Regions from separate parts of the Streptomyces cynarae genome, predicted to be linked through region 2. Evidence: riboswitches for the same ligand, from Rfam matches in the RefSeq annotation. Region 2 holds a riboswitch; the other holds the start of a gene.
The links. Region 2 has a riboswitch for thiamine pyrophosphate ahead of N8I84_RS34515 (purine-cytosine permease family protein). Riboswitches for the same ligand answer to the same signal wherever they lie in the genome.
Positions count from the first base shown of each region.

Region 1 (5,838 bases), 5.2 Mb from region 2:
AGGCCTCTGGGGTGCGGCACCCACTCGCCCATGGGGTCGCCGGGCGGGTCGCCGCGCACCGCGAGCATGTTGCGGATCCCGGCGTCGGCGTACTGGCCGATGATGTTGCGCAGCTCGGCGACGGAGTGGTTGACCGCGGTGAGGTGGGCGACCGGGGTGAGCGTCGTATCGGCGACGATCTGCTCGGTCTCCTTGACCGTGCCCGCACGGGTGGAACCGCCGGCGCCGTACGTGACGGACACGAAGTCGGGGGCGACCGCCTCGACCCTGCGGAGTGCGCTCCACAGGTTCCGCTGGCCCTTGGGGGTCTTCGGCGCCGAGAACTCGAACGAGTACGTCGTCTTGCCGGTGGCGAGGATGTCGCGCACGGTTCGTGCGCGATCAGTCCTCGTGGATGCGGTTCCGAGGGCCATAGTCGCAGGTTAGCCAGGGCGCGGCGGTCCCCCAACCGGACGCCTGCGATTTGCCCGAATTGTCGACTTGTTGTCCACCCATCGGACAACACGGGGGGCAGGACCGGCCTTCGGCGCTCCTACGCGGCGCGCAGCCGCTTGGCGAACTCTGCCGCCGCCGCGCCGGGGTCGTCCGCCTCCGTGATCGCGCGGACGACCACCACGCGGCGGGCGCCGGCCTCGAGGACCTGGTCCAGATTGCCGAGGTCTATGCCGCCGATGGCGAACCAGGGGCGGTCGGTGCCGAGCGCGGCGGTGTGGCGCACCAGGCCGAGGCCGGGGGCGGGTCGGCCGGGCTTGGTGGGGGTGGGCCAGCAGGGGCCGGTGCAGAAGTAGTCCACACCCTCCTGGACGGCGGCGGCCTCGGCCTCCGCCTCGGAGTGGGTGGAGCGGCCTATGAGGATGTCGTCGCCGAGGATGGCGCGGGCCGCGGGGACGGGGAGGTCGCCCTGGCCGAGGTGCAGGACGTCGGGGCGGGCGGCGTGGGCGACGTCCGCGCGGTCGTTCACCGCGAGGAGCTTGCCGTGGCGGGCACAGGCCTCGGCGAAGACCTGGAGGTGCTCCAGCTCCTCGGCGGCCTCCATGCCCTTCTCGCGCAGCTGCACGATGTCGACGCCGCCGGCGAGGACCGCGTCGAGGAACTCGGCGAGGTCGCCCTGGCGCTTGCGTGCGTCCGTGCACAGATAGACGCGGGCGTCGGCGAGCCGGGCGGTGCGGGCGGTTTCGGGCACGGTGGTGTCCCCCCGTTGTCGGTGGCGTACGGGCCGCGGCGGGGCGCGGTCGGCCGGAGCCTGGGCGTGTCCCTCGGCCCGCGGCCCGTACGCCGGACGGTTGTTCTTGTGTTCCGGCCTGATCAGGCCGGAACCGGTCCGATCGGGTCGGGTCCGATCGGGTCCGGTCCGATCAGGCCGGATCGATCAGACGGCGAGCGCCTGCGCGCGGCGCTTCACCTCCGTGCCGCGATTCTCGCTGAGAGCCTGCGCGGGGGTGCCGGGCAGGGTCGGGTCGGGGGTGAAGAGCCACTCGATCATCTCTTCGACCGTGAAGCCGTCGTCCCGCAGCAGGGTCAGGGTGCCGGACAGGCCCTTGACCACCTTGTCCCCGTCGATGAAGGCGGCGGGGACGTGCAGCGCCTTGTTCTCGCCTCGGCGAACGGCGATGAGCTGGCCCTCCTTGACCAGCTGCCGCACCCGGGTCACCTCCACGCCGAGGGCTTCGGCGATGTCGGGCAGGGTGAGCCAGGCGGGGACGAGAGCATCGATCTTTGCGTCAATCTCGGTCACGGGATCAAGCGTGCCATCCCGGACTGACAGTCGGAAGCTGAGCGCCTCCGGCGGGGTTAGGCGGAGGGGGTGGTTGCGCCCTACGCCGTCGCCTCCTTCAGCGGGCGGGACGGGTCCGACAGCAGCGCGGGGTTCATGGGGGCGCCCGATTCGATCAGGCGACGGCCCTGCGCCAGGTCCCGGGGGCGGCCCACGGCCAGCAGGGCCACCAGGCGGCCCTCGCGAAGCCAGCAGACCGTCCAGGCCGCGCCCTCGGGGTCGCCGCGCCACACCGTCGTGTCGGCGGACGCGTGGTGGCCCACGTACTGGACGAACCGGCCGAACTGCTCCGACCAGAAGTACGGCACCGGGTCGTACGCCACCGGTGTCTGACCGATGATGTTCGCGGCCACCGTGCGCGGCCCCTGGAGGGCGTTGTCCCAGTGGTGGACGAGCAGTCGCTCCTCGTAGCGGCCCGACGGGAAGGACGCGCAGTCACCGACCGCGTACACGTCCGGCAGCGAAGTGCGCAGATGGTCGTCGGCCAGCACCTCGCCGTGCACGCCCAGCTCGATCCCGGACCCGCCCAGCCAGGCCGTGGCGGGCCGGGCCCCGATGCCCACCACCACCGCCCCGGCCGGCACCCGGGAGCCGTCGTCCAGCACCACCGCGCCCGGCTCGATGCGCTCCACGCGCGCGTGCGTGCGCAGCTCCGCCCCGCTGTCCGCGTACCAGGCCGTCATCGGCGCCGCCACCTCCGCCGGCAGTGCCCCGGCGAGCGGCCGGTCCGCGGCCTCCACCACGGTCACCGCGCAGCCCGCCTCGCGCGCGGCGGTGGCGAACTCGGCGCCGATCCAGCCCGCGCCGACGACCACGATGTCGTGCTGCCGGGCGAGCACCGGCCGCAGCCGCTCGGCGTCGTCCAGCGTGCGCAGCAGATGCACCCCGGGGACGCCCTCCGCGCCCGGCAGCCGGATCGGTTCCGCCCCGGTCGCGATGACCAGGACGTCGTACGCGACGGGGCCCCGCTCTGTGTCCAGCTCGTGGTCCTCCGGGCGCAGGGCGGTCGCCTCGCGGCCCAGCTCCAGCTCGATGTCCAGCGCCTCGAAGTCGACGTCGAAGGCGGAGCCCTCGGCCTTGCCGAGCAGCACCGCCTTGGACAGCGGCGGCCTGTCGTACGGCTGGTGCGGCTCCGCGCCGATCAGCGTCACGCCGCCGGCGAAGCCCTGTTCCCGCAGGGCGACCGCGGTCTGCACCCCGGCCATGCCCGCGCCCACGACGACGACGCGCCGTGCCGTACCGCCCCGTGCCTGCGTCTGCTCGCTCACCTGATCACCATAGACAACTGACGAATTGTCAGTCAGGGGGCGTGCTGAGTGACGTCCTGCACAGCCCTGGGCCGGGTGGAGGCTGTCTTACGAGGGCGGCGCTCTGCGGGCTAGGGTTGACCACCGTAAGCACTCGCGGGAGCCCGGCGCACCGGGCTGAGAGGGAGGCTGGGACGGCCTCCGACCGTACGAACCTGATCCGGGTCATGCCGGCGAAGGGAGGGGCTGGACGCCCATGTCGCGTACACCGGACGAACCGTCGACATCGCGCGATGCGTCGACCGTGTCGGACGTCCTCGTCATCGGGGGCGGGATCATCGGTCTGGTCACCGCCTGGCGGGCGGCGCAGCGCGGGTTCGCCACCGCCGTGGTGGATCCGGAGCCGGGCGGCGGAGCCGCTCAGGTGGCCGCCGGGATGCTGGCCGCCGTCACCGAGCTGCACTACGGCGAGCAGACGCTGCTCGCCCTGAACCTCGCCTCCGCGCGCCGCTACCCGGATTTCGCCGCCGAGCTGGCCGAGGCCACCGGCCGGGACCTGGGCTACCGCCGCTGCGGCACGCTCGCCGTCGCGCTCGACGCCGACGACCGCGCCGAGCTGCGCGAACTGCACGCCCTTCAGCAGCGCTCGGGGCTGGAGTCGGAGTGGCTGAGCGGACGGGAGTGCCGCCGTCTGGAGCCGATGCTCGCGCCGGGCGTGCGCGGGGGGCTCAGGGTCGACGGCGACCACCAGATCGACCCGCGCCGCCTCGCCGCGGCCCTGGTGACGGCCTGTGAACGCGCCGGGGTCGTCTTCCACCGGATGTGGGCCGAACGGCTCACGGTGGTGCGGGAGCGGGCCTGCGGGGTGCGGACCGCAGACGGCACCGAGCTCGCCGCCGGGCAGGTCGTCCTCGCCGCGGGCAGCCTCAGCGGGCGGCTCGCGGGCGTCCCGGAGGACGTCCTGCCGCCCGTACGTCCCGTGAAGGGGCAGGTGCTGCGGCTGACCGTGCCCGAGCGGTACGCGCCGTTCCTGAGCCGTACGGTGCGCGCCGTCGTCCGCGGTGGCGCGATCTACCTCGTGCCGCGCGAGAACGGCGAGCTGGTGGTCGGCGCGACCAGCGAGGAGCTGGGCTGGGACACCACGGTCACCGCGGGCGGGGTGTACGAGCTGCTGCGGGACGCGCACGAGCTGGTGCCCGGGATCACCGAGCTGCCCCTCACCGAGACACGGGCGGGTCTGCGTCCGGGCTCCCCGGACAACGCGCCGCTGTTCGGCGCCACCGGGCTGGACGGCCTGCTGCTGGCCACCGGCCACTATCGCAACGGTGTGCTGCTCACCCCGGTCACCGGCGACATCATGGCGCACGTGCTGACCACCGGTGAGCTTCCCGAGGAGGCCCGTCCCTTCACCCCCCGGCGTTTCACCGCCGCCGCCCTCACGGAGCAGCCCGTATGAACATCTCGGTCAACGGGAAGGCCCGCGAGGTCACCCCCGGTGTCGCGCTCGACGCGGTGGTGCGGAGCCTGACCGCCGCCCCCTCGGGCGTGGCCGCCGCCGTCAACGAAACCGTCGTACCGCGCGCGCAGTGGGCGTCGACGTCCCTCAGTGAGGGAGACCGCGTCGAGGTCCTCACCGCCGTCCAAGGAGGCTGACCCATGGCTGACGATCCCTTCGTCCTCGGAGGCACGACCTACTCGTCCCGGCTGATCATGGGAACGGGCGGCGCGCCCAGCCTGGACGTGCTGGAGCGGGCGCTGACGGTGTCCGGCACGGAGCTGACGACGGTCGCGATGCGGCGCGTCGACGCCTCGGTGCACGGCTCGGTCCTGTCCGTGCTCGACAAGCTGGGCATCCGGGTGCTGCCGAACACCGCGGGCTGCTTCACCGCGGGCGAGGCCGTGCTCACCGCCCGCCTCGCGCGCGAGGCCCTCGGCACGGATCTGGTCAAGCTGGAGGTCATCGCCGACGAGCGGACCCTGCTGCCGGACCCGATCGAGCTGCTCGAGGCGGCCGAGACGCTGGTGGACGACGGCTTCACCGTGCTGCCGTACACGAACGACGACCCCGTGCTCGCCCGCAAGCTGGAGGACGTCGGCTGCGCCGCGATCATGCCGCTCGGCTCCCCGATCGGGTCCGGGCTCGGCATCCGCAACCCGCACAACTTCCAGCTGATCGTGGAGCACGCGCGCGTGCCGGTCATCCTGGACGCGGGGGCGGGCACGGCGTCGGACGTGGCGCTGGCGATGGAGCTGGGGTGCGCGGGCGTGATGCTCGCCTCGGCGGTGACCCGGGCGCAGGAGCCGGTCCTGATGGCGGAGGCCATGCGGCACGCGGTGGAGGCCGGCCGGCTCGCCCGCCGGGCGGGCCGTATCCCGCGCCGGCACTTCGCTCAGGCGTCGTCGCCGACGGAGGGCATGGCCCGGCTGGACCCGGAGCTGCCGGCCTTCTGAGCCGGGCCGGAGGAGGCCGCGTCACAGGTCGGCTGCAGTCGGGCTCCGGTGTCCCCGCTGCGGACGGTGAGTGACAGTGCGCCCTCGTAGACTCACCAGCGTGGATACGACCCTTCAGGACCCTCTCGTCGGGCAGGTGCTCGACGGCCGCTATCGCGTCGACGCGCGGATCGCGGTCGGCGGGATGGCCACGGTCTACCGGGCCCTGGACACCCGCCTGGACCGTGTGCTCGCGCTGAAGGTGATGCACCCGACGCTGGCGGCCGACGGCTCGTTCGTCGACCGCTTCATACGGGAGGCCAAGTCGGTCGCCCGTCTCGACCATCCGAACGTCGTGCAGGTCTTCGATCAGGGTGCCGACGGATC
Region 1 is NZ_CP106793.1:2,503,653-2,509,490, forward strand. It holds gene metF (methylenetetrahydrofolate reductase [NAD(P)H]) at 1-413, opposite strand, end outside; gene thiE (thiamine phosphate synthase) at 533-1,183, opposite strand; gene N8I84_RS11750 (Rv2175c family DNA-binding protein) at 1,370-1,735, opposite strand; gene N8I84_RS11755 (NAD(P)/FAD-dependent oxidoreductase) at 1,816-3,042, opposite strand; TPP riboswitch at 3,168-3,280, shown strand; gene thiO (glycine oxidase ThiO) at 3,278-4,477, shown strand; gene thiS (sulfur carrier protein ThiS) at 4,474-4,674, shown strand; gene N8I84_RS11770 (thiazole synthase) at 4,678-5,472, shown strand; gene pknB (Stk1 family PASTA domain-containing Ser/Thr kinase) at 5,573-5,838, shown strand, end outside.
Region 1: it holds a riboswitch for thiamine pyrophosphate, as region 2 does, so the genes downstream of both, thiO (glycine oxidase ThiO) here and N8I84_RS34515 (purine-cytosine permease family protein) in region 2, are expected to answer to the same signal.

Region 2 (5,838 bases):
GTACAGATGCGGCTTCGGGCGGGCGCCCATGCGGGCCGCGGTGGCGAACGCGACGGGCGTGAGCAGCACGACGGTGGCGTCCAGGCTGAGCACCGCGGTGATCAGCGAGGCGAGGGCGAACACGGCGGTCAGCAGCCGTCCGGGACGGCCCGCCGCCCAGCTGGCCATCCACGCGCCGCAGGCCTGGAACAGCCCCTCGACGTCACAGAAGTGGGCCAGCACCAGCACGGCCGCCAGGAAGCCGACCACCGGGCCCAGGCGCTCGGCCTCGGCCCGTGCGTGGTCCAGGGAGATGGCGCCGGTCAGGAGGGCGATCCCGGCGGCCGGAACCGCCCAGACCGCCTCGGGCAGTCTGAAGGGACGCACCACCGCGCCGGCCAGGACGGCGACGAGGAGGACGACGGAGAGAGCCTCGGCGAGCGGGGTGTTCAGGGTTCGGTCCTTCCGCGCAAGGATCGGCGGTGCCCGTCCATCACATCAGATCCGCCTGTGACGCCGTGACCCGAGGCACCCCCACGAAGGCGGGCTCCTCCCCGGCCACCGTCACGTGCGCGCACGCAGCCTCCAGCCGTGGTCCACCGGTCCGATGCCGGCGCCGAGCGCGAAGCCCGCCGCGATCGCCTCCGTGACGTACTCCTTGGCCTGCCGCACCGCATCCGGCACCGTGAGGCCCTGTGCGAGACCGACCGCGACGGCCGAGGCGAGGGTGCAGCCCGTGCCGTGGGTGTGGCGGTTGTCGTGGCGCGGAGCGCGCAGCCAGTGCTCCTGCCGGCCGTCGGTGAGCAGGTCGGTGGCCTCCCCGGGAAGATGCCCGCCCTTCACGAGCACCCACCGGGGCCCGTACGACAGCAGGCGGTCGGCCGCGCGGCGCATGCCCGTCTCGTCGGTCACCGTGATGCCGGTCAGCTCCGCGACCTCGTCCAGGTTCGGCGTGGTCACCGTGGCGAGCGGCAGCAGCCTGGTCCGTACGGCGTCCAGGGCGTCGTCGGCGAGCAGCCGGTCGCCGTGCTTGGAGACGCTCACCGGGTCCACGACGACCGGTGCCGGCACGTCCGTGAGCAGGTCGGCCACCGCTTGGACCAGCGCCGGGGAGGCGAGCATGCCCGTCTTGACCGCCTGTACGCCGATGTCGTCGACGACGCTGCGGTACTGGGCGCGCACCGCCTCGACGGGCAGCTCCCACGCCCCCTGCACTCCCACGGAGTTCTGCGCCGTGACCGCGGTGATCACGCTCATCCCGTGGGCGCCGAGCGCCAGCATGGTCTTCAGGTCGGCCTGGATCCCGGCGCCGCCGCCGGAGTCGGAGCCGGCGATGGTCAGGACACGGGGCGGCGCGGTCATGCGCGGCCCTCCTCTCGGACGCGCACGCGACTCTCCTCGCGGACGCGCAGCGGGGCGTAGAGCGCGAGAGCGACCAGGAACGCCACGTAGTACGAGACGTCAGCGCCGTGCAGCGCGTGGGCGGCCGGGCCCACGTACAGGCCGGTGTCCATGAACGGCACCGCCGCGGCGAAGGCGCCGACGAACGCCAGCAGCGGCGGCCGGACGGAGCGCGGCAGGGCGGTCCCGGCGGCGAGGTCGACAGCGGTGCCGCGCCGTGCGAGCCAGTCGACGACCACGATCGCCACGAACCCGGGGATCCAGTAGCTCACGAACAGCAGCACGTTCTGGAAGCGGGCCGTGGTGTTCGCCGCGTGCATCCACAGCACCAGCGGGAAGCCCAGCACCACCGCGAGGGCGGCGGCCAGCGGACGCGGCAGGCGCACCCCGACGGTCTGCAACGCCAAGGAGCCGCTGTAGTCGTTCATCGCGTTGCTGGCGAGCGCCGCCAGCGCCACGGCCAGCAGCCCGAAGGCACCGGCCGCACCCCCGCCCAGCACATGGTCCACGCCCGCGGCCGTCTGGTCGGTCAGCACCGAGGCGCCCCACAGCCCGAGGACCTGCACGGCCACGAAGGACACCACGAGCCCGAGCAGCGTGCACCAGAACATCCGGGACCGTGCGGTGCCGCGCGGCAGATAGCGGCTGAAGTCGCTGGCGTACGGCGCCCAGGACAGCGACAGGCTGAGCGCGATGGTGCTGGTCAGCACGAAGGCGCCCACGCGGTCGGCGCCGTGCGCGGTGCCCGTCCAGGCGGGGTGCACGCTGCCCGCCATGCGCAGGGCGATCAGTGCGAAGGCGGCCGCCAGCACGAACGTCATGACGAGCTGCAACCGGTGGATCGCCTCGTAGCCGAGGACCCCGAGGGCTCCTTGGGCGAGCATCACCACCAGGACGCCCAGCCAGAACGGCCAGCCGGCGAGCCGGGCCAGCGCATCGCCGCCGAACAGCCCGATCAGCGCGTCCCAGGCGATCGAGGACAGCCACTGCAGCACCCCGGGCAGCACCACCGCGCGCCCGAACGCCAGCCGGGCCAGCGGCAGCTGGCCGGCTCCGGTGCGGCTGCCCCAGGTGCTCATATAGGCGGTGGGCACCGCGCCCAGCACCGTGCCGAGGACGACGGCGGCGAGCGCGGTGGTGAAGTCCAGGCCGAGCGCGATGCCGATGGTCCCGGTGAACACGCCGGTCATGGTCAGATTGGGGGCGAACCACACGGTGAACAGCCGGCCCGCCCCGCCGTAACGATTCGTCTCGGGGACCGGCTCGATGCCGTGGCCCTCGACCCTGAGGTCGCCGGGAGCGGCGGGCATCCGCCCGTCGAAGACGGTTCTCCGGCCGCCCGTGGGCAGCCCGCCCGAGACATGCGCCGATGGCATGAAAGACATCCCTCCGCCAGTACGAACTGGTTCAGGTTCGACGGGTGTGATCTCAGCCCGCAGTTGGGGCACCCCGTGTCCGGTACGGCGGCAAGACTAACCCGAGGACGGGTGTCAGCCATACGTGAGGGCCGCTGCCGGGTCGGTCAGCGGCCCTCGATGTCTCGTCGTGGCGCTCAGCGCCGGGTGTAGATGAAGCCGAGCTTGTCGACCTCGTCACCGGAGCGCCCGTGGAACCCTGCGATCTGCCAGCCGGCGGGCGCCGTACGGGTCACGCAGTCGGACGTCGTGGTACCACCCGCCAGGCTGCGGCCGAGGTTGGTCGTGAACTTCGCGGAGAAGATCCTCGTGCGGCCGTCGTACTGGCCCTCGCAGAGCTGCGCGCCCGTCACGTACTCGTCGCTGCCCAGCGTCAGCGAGGACGCGGTACCGCCCGTGCCGCCGTGGGCGAGCGTGGTGCCGCCCGTCAGCGTCACGCCGACCTGGTCGACACGGGAGCCGCTGCGCAGCGAGATGCCGGTCGCCCGGGCGCCTGCCGGGACGCTGTCGATGTCGTCGTAGTAGTCGCCGTGCGGCCCGCCGAACTGGTCGCTGAGCTGGAAGGCGGAGTTGCGCGCCCAGCTGAACGTCGCGGTGATCGGGTCGTGGTCGGAGAGCATCTTGCCGTCGTCCGTGAGGAACCCGGTGTGCTCGTTGTTGTACGCGGTGGCGCCCAGTGAGACCAGTCTGCTGCCCCGGTAGAGGATCTTGTCGACGACCTCGCAGCTGTTGGTGACCGCGTTCTCGTCGCAGAGCAGCGGGTCGCTGCCCTTGGCGGGTGGGGTGCCGCCGCGCACCAGCTTGACCCAGGCGTCGGTGAGGCCGTTCGCAGCGGCGAACTCGGCGATCGTGTCACCCGAGCGCGTGTAGCGGGTGTTGGTGTCGCCCATGACGACGACCGCGTTGCCCGCGGAGTGGGTCTTGATGAAGTCCGTCAGCTGGTTGAGGTTGTCCGCCCGTGAGGCCAGATCGCCGTCGTTCGTCCCGGCGTTGGTGTGCAGGTTGTAGAAGTCGACGTAGACGCCCTCGGCCAGGCGCTCCCGCATGAACGTGAAGCCCTTGGGGGTGAGGCAGTCGCCCGAGTCGTACTGGCACGAGTTCCAGTGGACGCGCTCGAAGTCGTCGGTGTCGTACGGGACTGCGGACAGCGTGTTGAGTCCGCTGCCGACGCCGGCGCCGCCGCTGGTGGGCGTGCGGTACGGGTGGGAGTCGGAGGCGTACAGGTACGCGTGGTAGTTGAAGTCCTCCTGGACCTGGACGATGTCGTACGGGCCGAGGCGTGAGCCGATCGTCGTGGTGCTCGACTGGCGCGGTGTCGGGGCGCTGGAGATGCCCTCGGGGAGACCGGCGACGTTGTAGCTGAGCACGCGGAACGTGCCCGAGTCGGCCGCCGCGGCAGTGGGCGCGGTGACCGTGAGACCGCCGAGCGCGGCGGCGGCCACCGCGAGGGTGGCGAGGAGTCTGCGCATGGGGAACGGCTCCTGGGGGGTGACGGGAGGGAGTGTTGCGCGCATGTCAAAACGTAGCGGGCGGGTGTGCGGGAGAATGCGCTTTCTCCGCTTCCGGTGAAGATTTCACCTGCCGGTCGTCGCGGTGTCGGCGACGCCGAGGCACCGGTGTCCGGTGCGGGAAGGTCCGCGGCGGGCACTGCCGGGGCGGCGCCCACCGGGCGCCCCCCGACTCCGCCCTCAGGCCGCGTGCTCCCGCACCTCTTCCGCCAGCTTCTTGTCGAGTGCGGCGCGCACCAACGCCGCTGCCAGCACCGCCGGTTCGGTGTCCTTCGCCAGCTCCAGCAGCTTCTCCGGGTCCTTCGGCAGCCCCAGACGCTCCGCACCCGACAGTGCCTTCGCGTCCAGGTAGGGGGCCACCTCCGGCCATACGCGCTGCACCTCGCGCAGGAAGATGTCCGCGCCGGCCGGTCCGATCCCCGGTACCTCCTGCAACAGTCGGCGCAGGGCGGAGACGTCGCCGTCGGCCTCTTTCCGCAGCCGTCGCAGGTCTCCGCCCCAACGCTCCGTCAGCAACTCGGCACCGTCGCCCAGTTGGGTCGCCGTCCGCTCGTCGTATCGCCGGTAGCCGCCCCGCCCCAGCGCGTCGACCCGCTCCTGCCAGTCCGCCTGCGCCATGTGGCGCGGGTCCTTCAGGCCCGCCTCCTGAAGCGCCCGCACCGTGGCCAGGGCGATCGAGGAGCGGATGCGGGCGCTGAGCAGCAGGGCCATCAACAGCAGCCGGTACAGCGGCTGCGGGGCGTCCTTGAGCCGGATCCCCGCGTCCTCCGCGTAGGTCTGCCCGTGCTCGCCGACGAGTTCCCGGATCACCTCGGCGGCTCTGTCGTCCCGGCCCATGGCGGCCTCACCGTGACGCCTTGAGCGGGTCGTGCCCCAGCGTCATGAGCCGGTGGCGCCGGTGCTCGTCCTCGGCCTCCGGCTCGTTCTCCACGTCCACCTCGGAGGTGACCGTGTCCACCACCTTGCGCATCACCCGGACGTCGTCGTCGGTGAGATCGGTGCGCCGCTTCTGAAGAATCGACAGGACATGCCGCCCGGTGGGCGTGCCCGCCTCCTCCGGCAGTGGCTCGCTCTCCTCGTCGGCGTCCCGGACCCGCAGCCAGGCCGCCAGTTCCTGGGAGGTCATGTTCACCACCCGGTGGAAGTCCTCCCACAGCGCGTCCATCTCCAGGGCGTCCGTCATGGCGTACTCCTCTCCACCCTCGATGGTCGGGTTCCGCTCGGTCTCACTCCTCGCGCGGCCAGTTCTCGGCCTCGAACATCCAGCGCTGCTTCTCCAGCTCCGCGGTGATCCCGATCAGCAGGTCCTGGGTGACGGGATCCGCCTCCGCGGTGGCGTCGATCCGCTTGCGCAGCCGCCCGATCGCCGCTTCCAGCGACTCCACCATCAGGCCCACGACCTCGGTGTCCCGCAGCCAGCCCTCCTTCGTGCCGGGCAGGCCGTAGGCGGACGCGATGGTCTCCGGTCGGCCGTCCGGCGGCACGCCGAGCGCGGACGCACGCTCGGCCACCGTGTCGGCGTACGAGCGCGCCGT
Region 2 is NZ_CP106793.1:7,654,178-7,660,015, forward strand. It holds gene N8I84_RS34505 (arsenic transporter) at 1-432, opposite strand, end outside; gene thiD (bifunctional hydroxymethylpyrimidine kinase/phosphomethylpyrimidine kinase) at 544-1,341, opposite strand; gene N8I84_RS34515 (purine-cytosine permease family protein) at 1,338-2,756, opposite strand; TPP riboswitch at 2,748-2,842, opposite strand; gene N8I84_RS34520 (jacalin-like lectin) at 2,933-4,264, opposite strand; gene N8I84_RS34525 (HhH-GDP family DNA glycosylase) at 4,484-5,140, opposite strand; gene N8I84_RS34530 (DUF3140 domain-containing protein) at 5,148-5,486, opposite strand; gene N8I84_RS34535 (Dps family protein) at 5,530-5,838, opposite strand, start outside.